DNA from 2 places in the Streptomyces sp. TE5632 genome. Region 1 is predicted to be linked to the other one. Evidence: riboswitches for the same ligand, from Rfam matches in the RefSeq annotation. Region 1 holds a riboswitch; the other holds the start of a gene.
The links. Region 1 has a riboswitch for cyclic di-AMP ahead of ACVW19_RS00295 (C40 family peptidase). Riboswitches for the same ligand answer to the same signal wherever they lie in the genome.

Region 2: it holds a riboswitch for cyclic di-AMP, as region 1 does, so the genes downstream of both, ACVW19_RS15940 (M23 family metallopeptidase) here and ACVW19_RS00295 (C40 family peptidase) in region 1, are expected to answer to the same signal.

Annotation. Positions count from the first base shown of each region.
Region 1 covers NZ_JBSSEA010000001.1:59,402-66,948, forward strand. The annotation lists gene ACVW19_RS00285 (ATP-dependent Clp protease proteolytic subunit) at 1-475, shown strand, start outside; gene ACVW19_RS00290 (hypothetical protein) at 483-791, shown strand; cyclic di-AMP (ydaO/yuaA leader) riboswitch at 1,202-1,332, shown strand; gene ACVW19_RS00295 (C40 family peptidase) at 1,336-1,809, shown strand; gene ACVW19_RS00300 (ATP-binding protein) at 1,907-2,365, opposite strand; gene ACVW19_RS00305 (helix-turn-helix domain-containing protein) at 2,578-3,438, shown strand; gene ACVW19_RS00310 (DUF397 domain-containing protein) at 3,448-3,672, shown strand; gene ACVW19_RS00315 (8-amino-7-oxononanoate synthase) at 3,760-4,887, opposite strand; gene bioB (biotin synthase BioB) at 5,187-6,413, shown strand; gene ACVW19_RS00325 (adenosylmethionine--8-amino-7-oxononanoate transaminase) at 6,406-7,547, shown strand, end outside.
Region 2 covers NZ_JBSSEA010000003.1:2,370,933-2,378,479, forward strand. The annotation lists gene ACVW19_RS15920 (MFS transporter) at 225-1,649, shown strand; gene lhgO (L-2-hydroxyglutarate oxidase) at 1,729-3,012, shown strand; gene trmB (tRNA (guanosine(46)-N7)-methyltransferase TrmB) at 3,050-3,907, shown strand; gene ACVW19_RS15935 (PrsW family intramembrane metalloprotease) at 3,960-5,348, shown strand; gene ACVW19_RS15940 (M23 family metallopeptidase) at 5,413-6,447, opposite strand; cyclic di-AMP (ydaO/yuaA leader) riboswitch at 6,459-6,615, opposite strand; tRNA gene ACVW19_RS15945 (tRNA-Met) at 6,943-7,016, opposite strand; gene ACVW19_RS15950 (dihydrofolate reductase family protein) at 7,124-7,547, opposite strand, start outside.

The sequences.
Region 1 (7,547 bases):
CATGTACCTGGAGCACCGGGACCCCGACCGGGACATCTCCCTCTACGTCAACTCGCCCGGCGGCTCCTTCCACGCCATGTCGGCGATCCACGACACCCTGCGCTACATCGCCTGCGAGGTGGAGACGGTCTGCCTGGGCCAGGCGGCAGGCACAGCCGCGCTGCTGCTGGCCGCCGGGACGCCGGGCAAGCGGTACGTCCTGCCCGGGGCGCGACTGGTGCTTCATCAGCCCGCGCTGACGGAGCCGGTGGAGGGCAGGGCGAGCGACCTAGCCGTCCAGGCCGAGGAGCTGACACGCGTTCGGGCCCGGATCGAGGAGATGCTGGTCCGGTGCACCCGCCGCACCCCGGAGCAGGCACGGTCGGACATCGAGCGGAACACGGTCCTCGACGCCCGGGCGGCGGTGGACTACGGCCTCGCGGACCGGATCGTGACCGTCCGCGAGGGCCGGCGGCCCACTTCCGGCACGGGGTGAGCCGCCGATGCTGCCACCCGAGCTGCCGCCGCTGCCCGCGCTGACCCGCGCCGAGGCCGAGCTGATCGACCGTTACCTCGAGGCCGTCGACCTGCTCGGCCGGATCAACCCGGCCCGCGACGGCGACACCTACCGGGGACTGCGTGCCGCGCAGGCACTGGTCGGCAAGGCCGTCGCCCTGCGCGACGCGCTGGCCCTGATGCACAGACGCGGCGAGACCGAACTGCACACCGCCACCCTGGCCCGTGCGTTGCGGGTGCTGGACGGCGAGCGGCGCACGGCCCGCGTCATCCTGCCGCCGGGCTGCGGCAGTTGACACCCCTACCGGCCCGGGCGGGGCGTGCGCCGGTGACACGTCCGCACCGGAGTTGAAACGGACCAAATGGCTTACCCCCAAGCGGCGTAGACGCACGACTTCTTTTCGGGCCGCCAAGGTTGCGCACCGCGCGCGCCCCCTTTCGGAATCAAGTATTCCGATGCTGGTCCGGGGCTCCTCGGCGCTCTGGACGGCAGCCCGAACACAGCGCTGTCCACCCGAACGGATGAGTGGTGAGTAACAACACAAACCCCCGGCTCCGGTGGGATTTCGGGCCAACCATTGCCAAGATCGCTCACTGACGACAAGCCCCCGCCACCGCGGCGGGGCGATCCGGGCGGACGCCGAGTCCTGCCGCCGCCCGGATGACCGGTCGACAGGAGTGGATCGGCAGGAGTGGAGGACCCGAGCACGACGGGTCGCCGGAGCGGGGATTCCCGTTCCGAGCATCCCTTGGGGTGAAGCCGCACGTGTGCGGCCGGGCAACTTCGCCAGCCCGAATCCGACAGGTCATCCTTCACAGGCGGCTGACGAAGGGTTGCGCATGTCCGCGCTCAATCGTGTCCCGTCTCTCATGGCCCGGGCCGGCACGGCCTCGGCCCTCACTCTCGCCGCCGTGGGCGGCTCACTCGTGGTTCCCGGTGCCGCCCCGGAGGCGGCGGCCGCGAGCACGGCCGCCAAGGCTCTCCAGGTCGCGGAATCCAAGAAGGGTTCGCCCTACCGGTGGGGCGCCACCGGACCGTCCCGCTTCGACTGCTCCGGCCTGACCCTCTACTCGTTCAAGAAAGCGGGCAAGCAGCTGCCGCGCACCGCCGCCCAGCAGTACAACAAGACAAACAAGGTCGCGGCCTCCAACCGCAAGGCGGGCGACCTGGTGTTCTTCCACTCGGGCCAAAACATCTACCACGTCGGCATCTACGCGGGTCAGAACAAGATCTGGCACGCCCCGAAGACCGGGGACGTGGTGCGCCTGCAGAAGATCTGGACCCGCAGCGTCTGGTACGGCCGGGTCGGCTGATCCGCGGGGGCGGCGGCATTCCCCCCCTGTCGCCGCCCCCGCCACTCCGTCGGACAGTCACCGACGCGGCTGGGGCTGCGCTGTTCCGTCGTGGCCCCTACGGCTCCTGCTGTCCCACCGCCGTGACCGGCTCGGCCGGGACGGCCCACGGGAGCACGACGAAGACGGTCTTGCCGCCCTCCCTGGTGGGGCGGATCCTCATCCTGCCGCCGCGTTCCGCGGTCAGCCAGCGGATGATGACCAACCCCCGGCCGTTGTCCTGCTGGACCGCGGCGGGGAGCCGCTTGGGGAACCTCGGATGACTGTCGGTGACTCCGATGCGCAACCGCTCGTCGTGGTCGAGGGCGATGTACACCGTGAACGTGGGTGACTGCCCGAGGGTGTGCTGCACGGCGTTGGTGGCCAGTTCGGACACGATCAGCCGCACGGTGTCGGACACTTCCGTGTCCGCCGGCATGCCCCACTCCGCCAGCGTGTCCACCACATGGGTGCGCGCGGCGGGAACCGAGGCTGGATCGCTCGGCAGAGTGATGGATGCTTCCAGATGGTCTGCCATGGCGACGTCCTCCCTTTCCCACGGGTCCACGGTCCGGCACGGAGCGGCTGATTCGAGTACGGTCCCGCACTGGTGCTTCGTCGCCAGACTGCCATCACCGCAGAATGCGGGCGACGATACGGCCAGGATATGCATATATCTGTCGCTCAAATCGGTGAACTCTGCGACGAGAGACCGCATGTGGGTGGCTCATAGGGAGTAAGGGGGAAACGGTGCAACACGGTCCCGCGGTACGCCGCCGGAAACTGGGCGCCGAACTGCGCTCGCTGCGCACGTCGGCGGGGTTCACGAGTGGTGAGGCCGCCCGCCTGGTGGGCTGGCACCAGTCGAAGGTGAGCCGGATCGAGACGGGCACGAGCGGGGTGAAACCGGCCGATGTGCGGTTACTGCTCGACGCCTACGGCCTGGCGGATCGTCAGTTGCGTGAGTTGCTGATGGTGTTGGCGGGGTCCGACGACAGCGGTGGACGGCATCACTGGTGGCACGCGTACCGGGGGGTACTGCCGCCCACCTACCGGGACTTCATCAGCCTGGAGTCCCAGGCCAGTGCGATGCGCACCCTGGAGACCACGGTGGTTCCCGGGCTGTTGCAGACACCCGAGTACGCGCGGGCGGTGACCGAGGCCGCGCTGGAGGGCGCCTCGAAGGAGCGGCTGGACACGCTGGTGGAAGTGCGGCTGGCCCGGCAGGACGTGCTGCGGACGGAGCCGCCCCTGGAGCTGGCCGCCGTCCTGGACGAGGCGGTGCTGCGCCGGGAGGTCGGCGGCCCCGGCGTGATGACCCGGCAGCTGAACCGGCTCGTGGAGGCGGCACGCCTTCCCCACGTGCGGCTCCAGATCCTGCCGTTCACGGCAGGGGCGCACATCGGCGTCACCGGCCCTTTCGTAATCTTCTCATTTTCGCGCACTTCCGATCTGGATGTTGTGGTTCTCGACCACTTGACGAGTAGCCTCTATCTCGAGCGGAAAGAAGACCTCCGGGTGTACTCGGAGGCTTTCAACGCCCTTTCGATCCACGCCCTTTCGCCCGAGGACTCGTTGGATTTCATCGCCGGGACAGCTGCCGGCGCGTAAGGAGGCACGATGCCCGTACCGCCTCGGACCCTTCCCTCCAGCACCGACCTGCGCGGTGTGCGGTGGCTGCGCAGCAGCTACAGCACTGGCGCGAACAACTGCGTCGAGACGGCCCGGCCGGCCACCGGCCCAGGTGCCGGGCTGCTCGCCGTACGCGATTCCAAGAACCCGTCCGGACCCGCGCTGCTCATCTCCCCCGGGAGCTGGACGAAGTTCGTGGCCGCGGTCCGCTGACCGGCAGCACCACCGGCCCGACCACCCGTCCGGCACCACCGACCGAACCGTCCGTCGTCGAGCGACCCACGACCGTGCCCCGCCGACTCACGGCCGCGTCTCGCCGACCACCAGTACAGCGCGTTCGACCTCGGCCCCGGACAGGTCCGCGCGGGCGGTCAGTCTGAGCCGTGAGATGCCGTCGGGCACGGAAGGAGGACGGAAGCAGCCCACGGACAGGCCGGCCGCCCGGCAGTCGGCCGCCCATCGCACGGCCTGCTCCGGGGACGGGACACGCACGGAGACGACCGCGGCGTCGGGACGCACCGCCCGAAGACCCGCGGCCGTCAGACGTCCGTGCAGTTCGCGCGCCACCTCGCCCGCCCGTGCGGCACGCCCGGGTTCCCGGCGCAGCAGCCGGAGCGCCGACAGTGCGGCACCGGCGGCCGCGGGGGCGAGGCCCGTGTCGAAGATGAACGTCCGGGCCACGTTGACGAGATGTTCGACGACCCGTGCCGGGCCGAGCACCGCTCCGCCCTGACTGCCGAGCGACTTGGACAGCGTGACCGTCGCGACGACGTCGTCGGCGCCGGCGAGTCCGGCCGCCTGCGGGGCGCCGCGTCCACCGTCGCCGAGCACCCCGAGGCCGTGGGCGTCGTCGAGCACCAGTCCCGCGCCGTGCTCCCGGCACGCCTCGGCCAGCGCGGTGAGCGGGGCGGCGTCCCCGTCGACCGAGAAGACCGTGTCGGACACCACGACGGCCGGTCCGTCGTGCCCGTCCAGCGTCTTGCGCACGGCGTCCGGGTCGGCGTGCGCCGCGACCCGCGTCCCGCCACGGGCCAGTCGGCAGCCGTCGATCAGCGAGGCGTGGTTGCCCGCGTCGGACACGATCAGTGAGCCGTGCGGGGCCAGCGCGGTGACGGCGGCCAGGTTGGCCGCGTAGCCGGAGGAGAAGACGAGGGCCGCCTCGAAGCCGCAGAAGTCCGCCAGTTCACGTTCCAGCGCGGTGTGCAGTTCGGTGGTGCCGGTGACGAGCCGGGACCCGGTCGCCCCGCCGCCCCAGGTCCGCGCGGCCCGTGCCGCGCCCTCGGTGACCTCCGGATGGCGGGCCAGGCCCAGGTAGTCGTTGCTCGCCAGATCGAGGAGCGGCGCGTCGGCGGCCCGCGGGCGCAGGGCCCGCACGAGTCCGGCCCGGCGCCGCAGCTCCGCCTGCTCATCGATCCAGCCGAACGCCATGGGTCCTCCGGGGCTTCGTAGGCAATGCCCAGACCCTAGCCCCAGAGGCAACCGCCCATGGTGTGGCAATATCCACACGTCAGTGCGTGTGGATTTGTGGAGACTCTCCTTGGCCCGGGACACTCCGTGGGACAGGATCGGCTCTCGTGACTCCGCTCCCCACCTGAGGAGGGGGCTTCCGACCGGAGGGTTGCGGTCCAGCCCGAACCGCCCCCCTGCGGGACGAACGGAACCTACCACCGACTCAGGAAGTAATTCTCCCACCGGCCAACGCTGGTGGTTCCCTCGCTAGGAGACCGATGGACCTGCTGAACACGCTGGTGGACAAGGGGCTTCGGCGCGAGACGCCGACCCGCGAGGAAGCGCTGGCCGTCCTCGGGACGTCCGACGACGACCTGCTCGACGTGGTGACCGCGGCCGGGAAGGTGCGGCGGCACTGGTTCGGCCGACGGGTGAAACTCAACTATCTGGTCAACCTCAAGTCGGGCCTGTGCCCGGAGGACTGCTCCTACTGTTCCCAGCGGCTCGGTTCCAAGGCCGACATCCTCAAGTACACCTGGCTCAAGCCGGAGCAGGCGTCGGAGGCGGCCGCGGCCGGGCTGGCGGGCGGCGCCAAGCGGGTGTGCCTGGTGGCCAGTGGCCGGGGCCCGACCGACCGTGACGTGGACCGGGTCTCCGACACCATCAAGGCGATCAAGGAGGGCAACGAGGGCGTCGAGGTGTGCGCCTGTCTCGGTCTGCTCTCCGACGGCCAGGCGGAGCGGCTGCGCGAGGCGGGGGCGGACGCCTACAACCACAACCTGAACACCTCCGAGGCCACCTACGGGGACATCACCACGACGCACACGTACGCCGACCGGGTGGACACCGTGCACAAGGCGCACGCGGCCGGCCTGTCCGCCTGCTCCGGGCTGATCGCCGGTATGGGTGAGAGCGACACGGATCTGGTCGACGTGGTGTTCTCGCTGCGCGAGCTGGACCCCGACTCGGTGCCGGTGAACTTCCTGATCCCGTTCGAGGGCACGCCGCTCGCCGAGGAGTGGAACCTCACCCCGCAGCGGTGCCTCAGGATCCTGGCGATGGTGCGGTTCGTGTGCCCGGACGTCGAGGTGCGGATCGCGGGCGGCCGGGAGGTGCACCTGCGCACGATGCAGCCGCTCGCGCTGCACCTGGCCAACTCGATCTTCCTCGGCGACTACCTCACCAGCGAGGGCCAGGCGGGACGGGCCGACCTGGAGATGATCGCGGACGCCGGGTTCGAGGTGGAGGGCACCGACCAGGTGACCCTGCCCGAGCACCGGGCGGGCGGGTGCGGGTCGCACGACGGCGGCGGGGTCTGCGGCACGGCACCCGCGGGTGCGGGTGCCTGCGCGGGGACGTCGTCCTCCGGCGGGTGTGCGGAGACGGGGGCGCCCGCGGGTGCCGAGACGGCCGCGGAGGGGGCCGGCCGGGCCGACGGGCCGCGTACCGATCTCGTCGCGGTCCGCCGCCGGGGCGCCGGAACGGATCTCGCTCCCAATGCCTGAGCGGTCCGTCCCCGAGTTGCTCGAGCTGGACCGGCGGCACGTCTGGCATCCGTACGGGCCCATGCCGGGGCGCGGGGAGCCGCTGGTCGTGGAGTCGGCGACCGGGGTGCGGCTCAGGCTCGCCGACGGCTCGGGCGAGCTGGTCGACGGGATGGCGTCCTGGTGGTCGGCGATCCACGGCTACAACCACCCGGTGCTGAACGAGGCCGCGACCGACCAGCTCGGGCGGATGAGCCATGTGATGTTCGGCGGGCTCACGCACGAACCCGCCGTCCGGCTGGCGAAGCTCCTCGTCGACATGTCGCCCGACGGGCTGGAGCATGTCTTCCTCGCCGACTCCGGCTCGGTCTCCGTCGAGGTCGCCGTCAAGATGTGCCTGCAGTACTGGCGTTCGCTCGGGCGGCCCGAGAAGCGTCGGCTGCTGACCTGGCGGGGCGGCTACCACGGCGACACCTGGCAGCCGATGTCGGTCTGCGATCCCGAGGGCGGGATGCACGAGCTGTGGACCGGGGTCCTGCCGGAGCAGGTGTTCGCCGAGGCCCCGCCCGCCGAGTACGAGGAGGCCTACGCCGACCGTCTGCGGGAGCTGATCGAGCGGCACGCCGGGGAACTGGCCGCGGTGATCGTGGAGCCGGTGGTGCAGGGCGCGGGCGGGATGCGCTTCCACTCCCCCGCGTATCTGCGGGTGCTGCGCGAGGCGTGTGACGCGCACGACGTGCTGCTGGTGTTCGACGAGATCGCGACCGGGTTCGGGCGCACCGGCGCGCTGTTCGCGGCGGAGCACGCGGCCGTGACCCCGGATGTGATGTGTGTCGGCAAGGCGCTGACCGGCGGCTATCTGACCATGGCGGCAACGCTGTGCACCGCACGGGTGGCCGACGGCATCTCGCGCGGCGAGGTACCGGTGCTGGCGCACGGTCCGACCTTCATGGGCAATCCGCTGGCGGCGGCCGTGGCCTGCGCCTCGATCGAGCTGCTGCTCGGACAGGACTGGCGCGCGGAGGTCAAGCGCATCGAGTCGGGCCTGCGGGACGGGCTGAGCCCGGCGGCGGACCTGCCGGGCGTCCGTGACGTGCGGGTCCTCGGCGCCATCGGCGTCGTCCAGCTCGATCACGCCGTGGACATGGAGGCGGC
Region 2 (7,547 bases), on a different contig from region 1:
GAATCGCTCCCGCCGTGGCCGGAGTAGAGCGCACACACGGGCGCACGGCCACACGCCGGGAGCATGCCGCAACCGCGCGTATCGGACCCGTACTTCAGTACGGACCACAATCCCGCCATCCGGAAGAATGCCCCTTAACGCTTGGGATGCGGCGAACTACGCTGGGTTTACGAATGCCGCCGGGTTATGCCAGAGCGGCAGCCGTCTGTGTCGAGGGGTGGCGCATGTCCAGGGAGCAACGCGGGCCGAACGAAAAACTCGGCACCGTTCTCGCCCTCGCGGGAATCTCCAACGCGGGCCTCGCGCGGCGCGTCAACGACCTTGGCGCCCAACGCGGTTTGACCTTGCGCTACGACAAGACGTCGGTGGCGCGCTGGGTGTCGAAGGGGATGGTGCCACAGGGCACGGCGCCGCACCTGATCGCCGCCGCCATCGGCCAGAAACTCGGCCGCCCGGTGCCGCTCCACGAGATCGGCCTGGCGGACGCGGATCCCGCGCCCGAAGTGGGTCTCGCCTTCCCCCGGGACGTCGGGCAGGCGGTGAAGTCCGCCACCGAGCTGTACCGGCTGGACCTGGCCGGCCGCAGAGCGGGGTCCGGCGGCATCTGGCAGTCGCTCGCCGGATCGTTCGCGGTGAGCGCGTACGCGACGCCTGCCTCGCGCTGGCTGATAACCCCGGCCGACAGTTCGGTCGCGCGCGAGGTGAGCCCGGCGGAGGGCTCGGCCGCACCGGCCAAAGTCGGCCACAGCGATGTGCGCAAACTGCGCGAGGCGGCCGAGGACGCGCGGCGCTGGGACTCCAAGTACGGCGGCGGCGACTGGCGTTCCTCGATGGTCCCCGAGTGCCTGCGGGTGGAGGCGGCGCCGCTGCTGCTGGGCGCCTACGCCGACGACGTCGGCCGCGCCCTGTTCGGCGCGTCCGCCGAACTCACCCGGCTCGCCGGCTGGATGGCCTTCGACACCGGCCAGCAGGAGGCCGCCCAGCGCTACTACATCCAGGCCCTGCGCCTGGCCCGAGCGGCGGCCGACGTCCCCCTGGGGGGATACGTTCTGGCTTCCATGTCCCTCCAAGCCACCTATCGCGGTTTCGGCGACGAGGGCGTCGATCTCGCCCAGGCCGCGCTGGAGCGCAACCGCGGCCTGGCCACGGCCCGCACCATGAGCTTCTTCCGGCTCGTGGAGGCACGCGCGCACGCACGCGCCGGTGACGCCCCGGCGGCCGGCGCGGCCCTGAAGTCGGCCGAGGGCTGGCTGGAACGTTCCCGCCCCGGCGACAGCGACCCGGTCTGGCTCGGCTTCTACTCCTACGACCGGTTCGCCGCCGACGCCGCGGAGTGCTACCGCGATCTGAAGGCGCCCCGCCAGGTCCGCCGCTTCACCGAGCAGGCGCTGTCGCGGCCGACGGAGGAGTTCGTGCGCTCGCACGGCCTGCGGCTCGTCGTCTCGGCCGTTGCCGAGCTGGAGTCGGGCAACCTGGACGCCGCCTGCGAGCAGGGCGTGCGCGCGGTGGAGGTGGCCGGCCGCATCTCGTCCGCCCGCACCACCGAGTACGTCAAGGACCTCCTGCACCGTCTGGAGCCCTACGGCGACGAACCCCGCGTGGTCGAGCTGCGCGAGCGGGCCCGGCCGCTGCTGATGACACCCGCCTGAACGCCCCGCCCGACCGGGCCGCCTCGCCGAGGTCGGCGTCCCCGACGCCTCCGGGTTCACGGGCGTTGTCAGTGACGTGGTGCACTATCGGGAGCGGGAGGTGGTGCGAGTGGTGCGGGCGGTGCGGCGGTCGTACGACTGCGACGTGCTGGTGATCGGCGGCGGCATCGTCGGCCTGTCGACGGCGTACGCGATCACCCGCGCGGCGCCGGGCACACGGGTCACGGTGCTGGAGAAGGAGCCCGGCCCCGCCAGGCACCAGACGGGCCGCAACAGCGGCGTCATCCACAGCGGCATCTACTACCGCCCCGGCTCCCTCAAGGCACGGTACGCGGTGCGGGGCGCGGCGGAGATGGTCAAGTTCTGCGCGGAGTACGGCATCCCGCACGCCGTGACGGGCAAGCTGATCGTCGCCACCGACCGGGACGAACTGCCCCGTCTGCACGCACTGGTCCAGCGCGGCCGGAAGAACGGGCTGACGGTCCGCGAACTGGGCGCGACGCAGATCGCCGAGTACGAGCCGGAGATCGAGGGTCTGGCCGCCATCCACGTCGGCACCACCGGCATCTGCGACTTCGCGGCGGTGGCCCGCCACCTGGCGGAGGCGTCCGGCGCGGAGATCCGCTACGGCGCGCGGGTCGTCCGCGTCGACCGCCGCCCGGAACTGGGCGTCGCGGCCCTGACCGCCGCCGGGGACGTCGTGCGCGGCCGGGTCCTGGTGAACTGCGCCGGGCTGTACTGCGACGAGATCGCCCGCCTCACCGGTGACGATCCCGGCATGCGCATCGTGCCGTTCCGCGGCGAGTACTACGAGCTGACCCGGCCGGAGCTGATCCGCGGCCTGGTCTACCCGGTGCCCGACCCGGCGTTCCCGTTCCTCGGCGTCCACCTCACGCGCGGCGTCGACGGCGGCGTCCACGTCGGCCCCAACGCCGTACCGGCGCTGGCCCGCGAGGGCTACGACCGGCGCACGGTCCGCCCGCGCGAGCTGGCCGCCACCCTGGCCTGGCCGGGCTCCCGGCACCTGGCCCGCCGCCACTGGCGGCACGGCACGGGTGAACTGCACCGTTCCCTGTCCCGGCGGGCCTTCACCGAGGCGGTCCGCCGGCTCCTGCCCGCGGTCCGGGAGGCCGACCTGACCCCCGCCCCGGCCGGCGTGCGGGCGCAGGCCGTCCTGCGGGACGGCACCCTGGCCGACGACTTCCTGATCCGGGAGACCCCCCGCGCGGTCCACGTGCTCAACGCCCCCTCCCCCGCCGCGACGGCGTCCCTGCCCATCGGCCGGGAGATCGCCCGCCGAGCGCTGGCCGCCCTGGCCGACCCGACGCGGCAGGGTGCCGACGCGACCGCGAAGTCACCGTGAGGGCCGCCGTGCGGGCCGCCGTAAAATCGAGAGCACTGTGTCTGACTCCTTGAACACCTCCGCAGCCCCGCACGCCGAGCACGCGCCCGGTGTGTCGATCCGCCGTACCCGGGAGAAGGGGGAGCCCCGCTTCCCCGACGGGCCGAAGGCCGATCCCGCCGGGTCGCACTTCGAGCGGCGGATCCGGAGTTTCCAGCCGCGCCGGAGCCGGGTCACCGCCGGGCAGGCGGACGCGCTGCAGCGGCTGTGGCACCGGTGGGGCTTCGACGTCGACGGGCGCCGGCTCGACCTCGCCGACTTCTTCGGCAACGACCGCCCCGTCGTCCTCGAGATCGGCTTCGGCATGGGTGAGGCCACTGTGCGCATGGCCGCCGCCGACCCCGGCACCAACATCCTCGCGGTGGACGTCCACACACCCGGCCAGGGCCATCTGCTCGGCCTCGCCGACCAGCACGGTCTGGACAACGTGCGCGTCGGCAACGGCGACGCGATCATCCTGCTCCGCGAGATGCTCACCCCCGACTCCCTGAGCGGGCTGCGCGTCTTCTTCCCCGACCCCTGGCCCAAGAAGCGGCACCACAAGCGCCGGCTGATCCAGCCCGACTTCCTCACTCTCGCCGCGACCCGTCTGGCACCGGGCGCGGTCGTGCACTGCGCCACCGACTGGGAGCCGTACGCCCAGCAGATGCTCGAGGTGCTGACCGCGCATCCCGCCTTCGAGAACACCGTGGCGGACGGTGGTTTCGCACCGCGTCCGGAGTTCCGCCCGCTGACCCGTTTCGAGGGACAGGGGCTGGCCAAGGGCCATGTGGTGAACGACCTGCTCTTCCGTCGCGTACCGCACGACGACCGGCCCGGTGGCCGGCCCACCGGGCAACCCCCCACCGGCTCCTGAGCCCACCTGGCGTACCTGCGGGCAGCGCCCTTCCCTCGTTAGGGTCAATGTCGTGGACACCAGCCGTCCGTACCCGACGCGGTCCAGCGCGGTGGCACACCCCGCCGGGCCGCCCGGGCGGGCCCTGAGGCACGTGCACTGGTGGCAGCGGCCCTGGGTGCGCTACGGGGCGCTGATCGCCCTCCTCGCGCTCTCCGGCCTGGTCATCCTGGGTCTGGTCCGCGAGCAGACCGGCACGGAGGGCTTCCTGGTCGGCCTCGGCCTCGCCGTCCTCCCGGTGCCGCTGCTCATAGCCGCCTTCCGCTGGCTGGACCGTGTCGCACCGGGCCCCTGGCGCAACCTCGTCTTCTCCTTCGCGTGGGGCGCCTGCGCCGCCGCGCTGATGGCGATCGTCGCCAACAGCTTCGCCACCCACTGGATAGCGACGGAGACGGCGGACCCGTCCCGCGCCGACACCCTCGGCGCGACCGTCATAGCCCCTGTCGTGGAGGAGTCGGCGAAGGCCGCCGCCGTCCTGCTGGTCTTCCTCTTCCGCAGACGCGACTTCACCGGAATCCTCGACGGCGTGGTGATAGCCGGGGTCACCGCCACCGGCTTCGCCTTCACCGAGAACATCCTCTACCTGGGCAACGCCTTCGGCACCGACCAGCTCACCGGCGGCAGCGGTGTCTCCTCCGTCACCGCGGCGACCTTCTTCGTCCGCGTCGTCATGTCGCCGTTCGCGCACCCGCTCTTCACCGTGCTCACCGGCATCGGCTTCGGCGTCTCCGCGCTCGCCACCGAACGCCGGCGCCTGTGGCGCGTCCTGCCGCCGCTGGGCGGTCTGCTGCTCGCGATGGGCATGCACGCGCTGTGGAACGGCTCCTCGGTCCTCGGCGGGTACGGCTTCTTCGCCGTGTACGGGGCGTTCATGGTGCCGTCGTTCGGCCTGCTGACCTGGCTGGTGGTGTGGACGCGGCAGCGCGAACTGCGGACCGTGCGCACGGAACTGCCCGTGTACGTCGCCGCCGGCTGGCTGAGCCCGGCCCAGCCGTTCGCTCTCGGCTCGATGCGGGCCCGGCGCATCGCCCGGCGGTACGCGCGCCGGCACGGGGGCCGGGCGGCGGCACGGACGGTGGCACGGTACGAGGCGTACGCGACGTCCCTGGCGTTCCTGCGGCACCGGGCACGCCGCGGCCGCGTGGGCACGGACTTCGCCGCACGGGAGGGGGAGCTGCTGCGGGAACTGTGGTGCCGCCGCGCCGCAGCCCGCCCGGCCCTGGAGCACGCGGCCCGCGCCACCGCGCCGCCTGTGCCGCCCTGGCCGGTGTACGGCGCGTACGGCGTGTACGGCATGCACGGCGCGACGAGCCTCGCGTATGCCCCGTACCCCGCGCACCCCGCGTACCTCGGGTATTCCGCGTACCGGCCGAACCCGTACGCGTCCCCGTACCGCCCCTGAAACGCCTGACCGGCAGCCCTGACGTCGGGGGGTCGTCGTCAGGACTGCCGGGGCTGTGGTCGTCTCAGACGGTGAGGCCCTTCGACTGAAGCCAGGCCATCGGGTCGATGCCCGAGGCGGAGCCGGCGGGGTGGACCTCCAGGTGGAGGTGAGCGCCGGTGGAGTTGCCGGTGGAGCCGACGCGGCCGATCACGTCGCCGGTGTTGACCTGCTGGCCGACGCTGACGCTGATGGAGGACTGGTGGGCGTACCAGATCTCGGTGCCGTCGTCGAGCGTCAGCACGGTCTTGTAGCCGTAGGAGCCGTCCCAGCCGGCGGAGGTGATCGTGCCGGTGTGGACCGCCTTGATCAGCGTGCCCGTGGGGGCGGCGAAGTCCAGACCGGTGTGCTGGCCGGAGGACCAGTAGGCGCCGGCCTGACCGAAGGTCGAGGAGACCGTGTACGAGGAGGTGGGCAGCGCGTACTGCCGGGCCAGCTCGGCGAGGCGCTCGGCCTCGGCCTTCTTCTTGGCCTCCTCCTCCGCCTTGCGCTTCGCCTCGGCGGCCTTCTCCTCCGCCTCCTTCTTCGCGGCGGCGGCCTTCTCCTTGGCCTCCTTCTCCGCGGCGGCGGCGGCCTCGGCGGCGGCCTTGTCCTCGGCCTGGCTCTGCTGCTGCTCGACCTGGGCCATGATCCGGGCGTGCAGCGCCTCGCCGGCGTCGGAGGCACCCTGCTCGGTGACCTCGTCGGCGACCACACCGATGTCGCTGAGCGCGGTGGCGGAACCCTCGGGGGTTTCCTCGTCGGAGATGAGGGAACCGACAGAGGGAAGGTCCGGCATCGAGATCGAGACCGGCGGCTTGCCGGTCTGGGCGCTGGCCATACCGCCACCGGCGACGGCGGCTATGACACCGACGCCCAGGACCGTGGAGCTGCGGGCGAGGCCTCCGCCGCGCTGCTTGCCGACGCGGTGCCGGCCGCGCACGGGGCGGACGGACTCCTCGGTGGGGTTCCACTCCTCGAAGGGGCCCTCGTCGGGGCGGACGCCGCCGTAGACGAAGGTGTCGCCGTCGTACTGGCTCGGCATGAAGGGGGCCTCGGGAGCAGGCCGGTTCGACGCCACGTGGGCGTACTCCTTTCCTTCCTTCTCGCCTACCGGGTTAGCTGACGGGTTCGGAGCAGGAAGGTCTCCTACACGCGTATACCCTCCGTGTCTCCACGGGGCATCCACGCGATTCACCCCAAGATGTTGGTTCCCCGGTTCCCTTGCGGGATTCGGCGCATGCGCACGGAGCCGACTCGTGTGACGGCTGGGACGACCGCGCTGCGTTATCGAACGTTAATAGAGGTAGGGGTCGGATTCCAAGCCGTTCCTCTTGATCGTTAACGATTTCCACGCGGACTTAAGCGCCATGGCCGGGCAAAAACGGGCGAGTTGACCGTGCCTCACGCGTCACATCGAAACTGACGGTTTATCAGTTGTTATGCGCAGCGCGGTGACCCGATCACCTGGCGTGACAACGGTGCGGAAGTCGGGACGACGAGCCGGGGCGGCGGGGCTAAAGCCGAGAACGACCGAGGGCCGGAACCCTTTCGGATTCCGGCCCTCGGCCTTCAGTAGCGGGGACAGGATTTGAACCTGCGACCTCTGGGTTATGAGCCCAGCGAGCTACCGAGCTGCTCCACCCCGCGTCGTTGTGTCACCAGCATACGGCATGCGGGGGACACTCCGCACACTCCTTGTCGTCGCCGTCGTCGCCGTCGCCGTCGCTGCTGTCGCCGCTGTCGCCGCCGTCGCGTCACCGGCCGATCAGATGGCCGTTCGGCGCCGTGGCGGCCTCCTCGTGCTCGGGCAGTACGACGACCTGGGTGCCCCCGGCGGCCAGCACTCCGCTGCCGTCGGCGTCCGCCACGAAGGTGTCCGGCTCCCGCCAGGCGGTGACCACCCGCCGTACCCCCGCGTCCAGGATCAGCCGCGCACAGGGCGCCGGACGCGAGGCGCGGCGCGCGCAGGGTTCCAGGCTGGAGTACACGGTGGCGGTCGTGAGCCGCGGATCCGTGGGGTCGGTCTTGGCGAGGGCGGCCTCCTCCGCGTGCACCAGCGGGTCGCCGCCCTCCCGGGAGTGGCCGCGGGCCAGTTCGGTGCCGTCGGCCGCGACCACCACCGCGCCCACGCTGAAGGCCGTCTCCGACGGCGGGCACTGAACCGCCAGTTCACAGGCG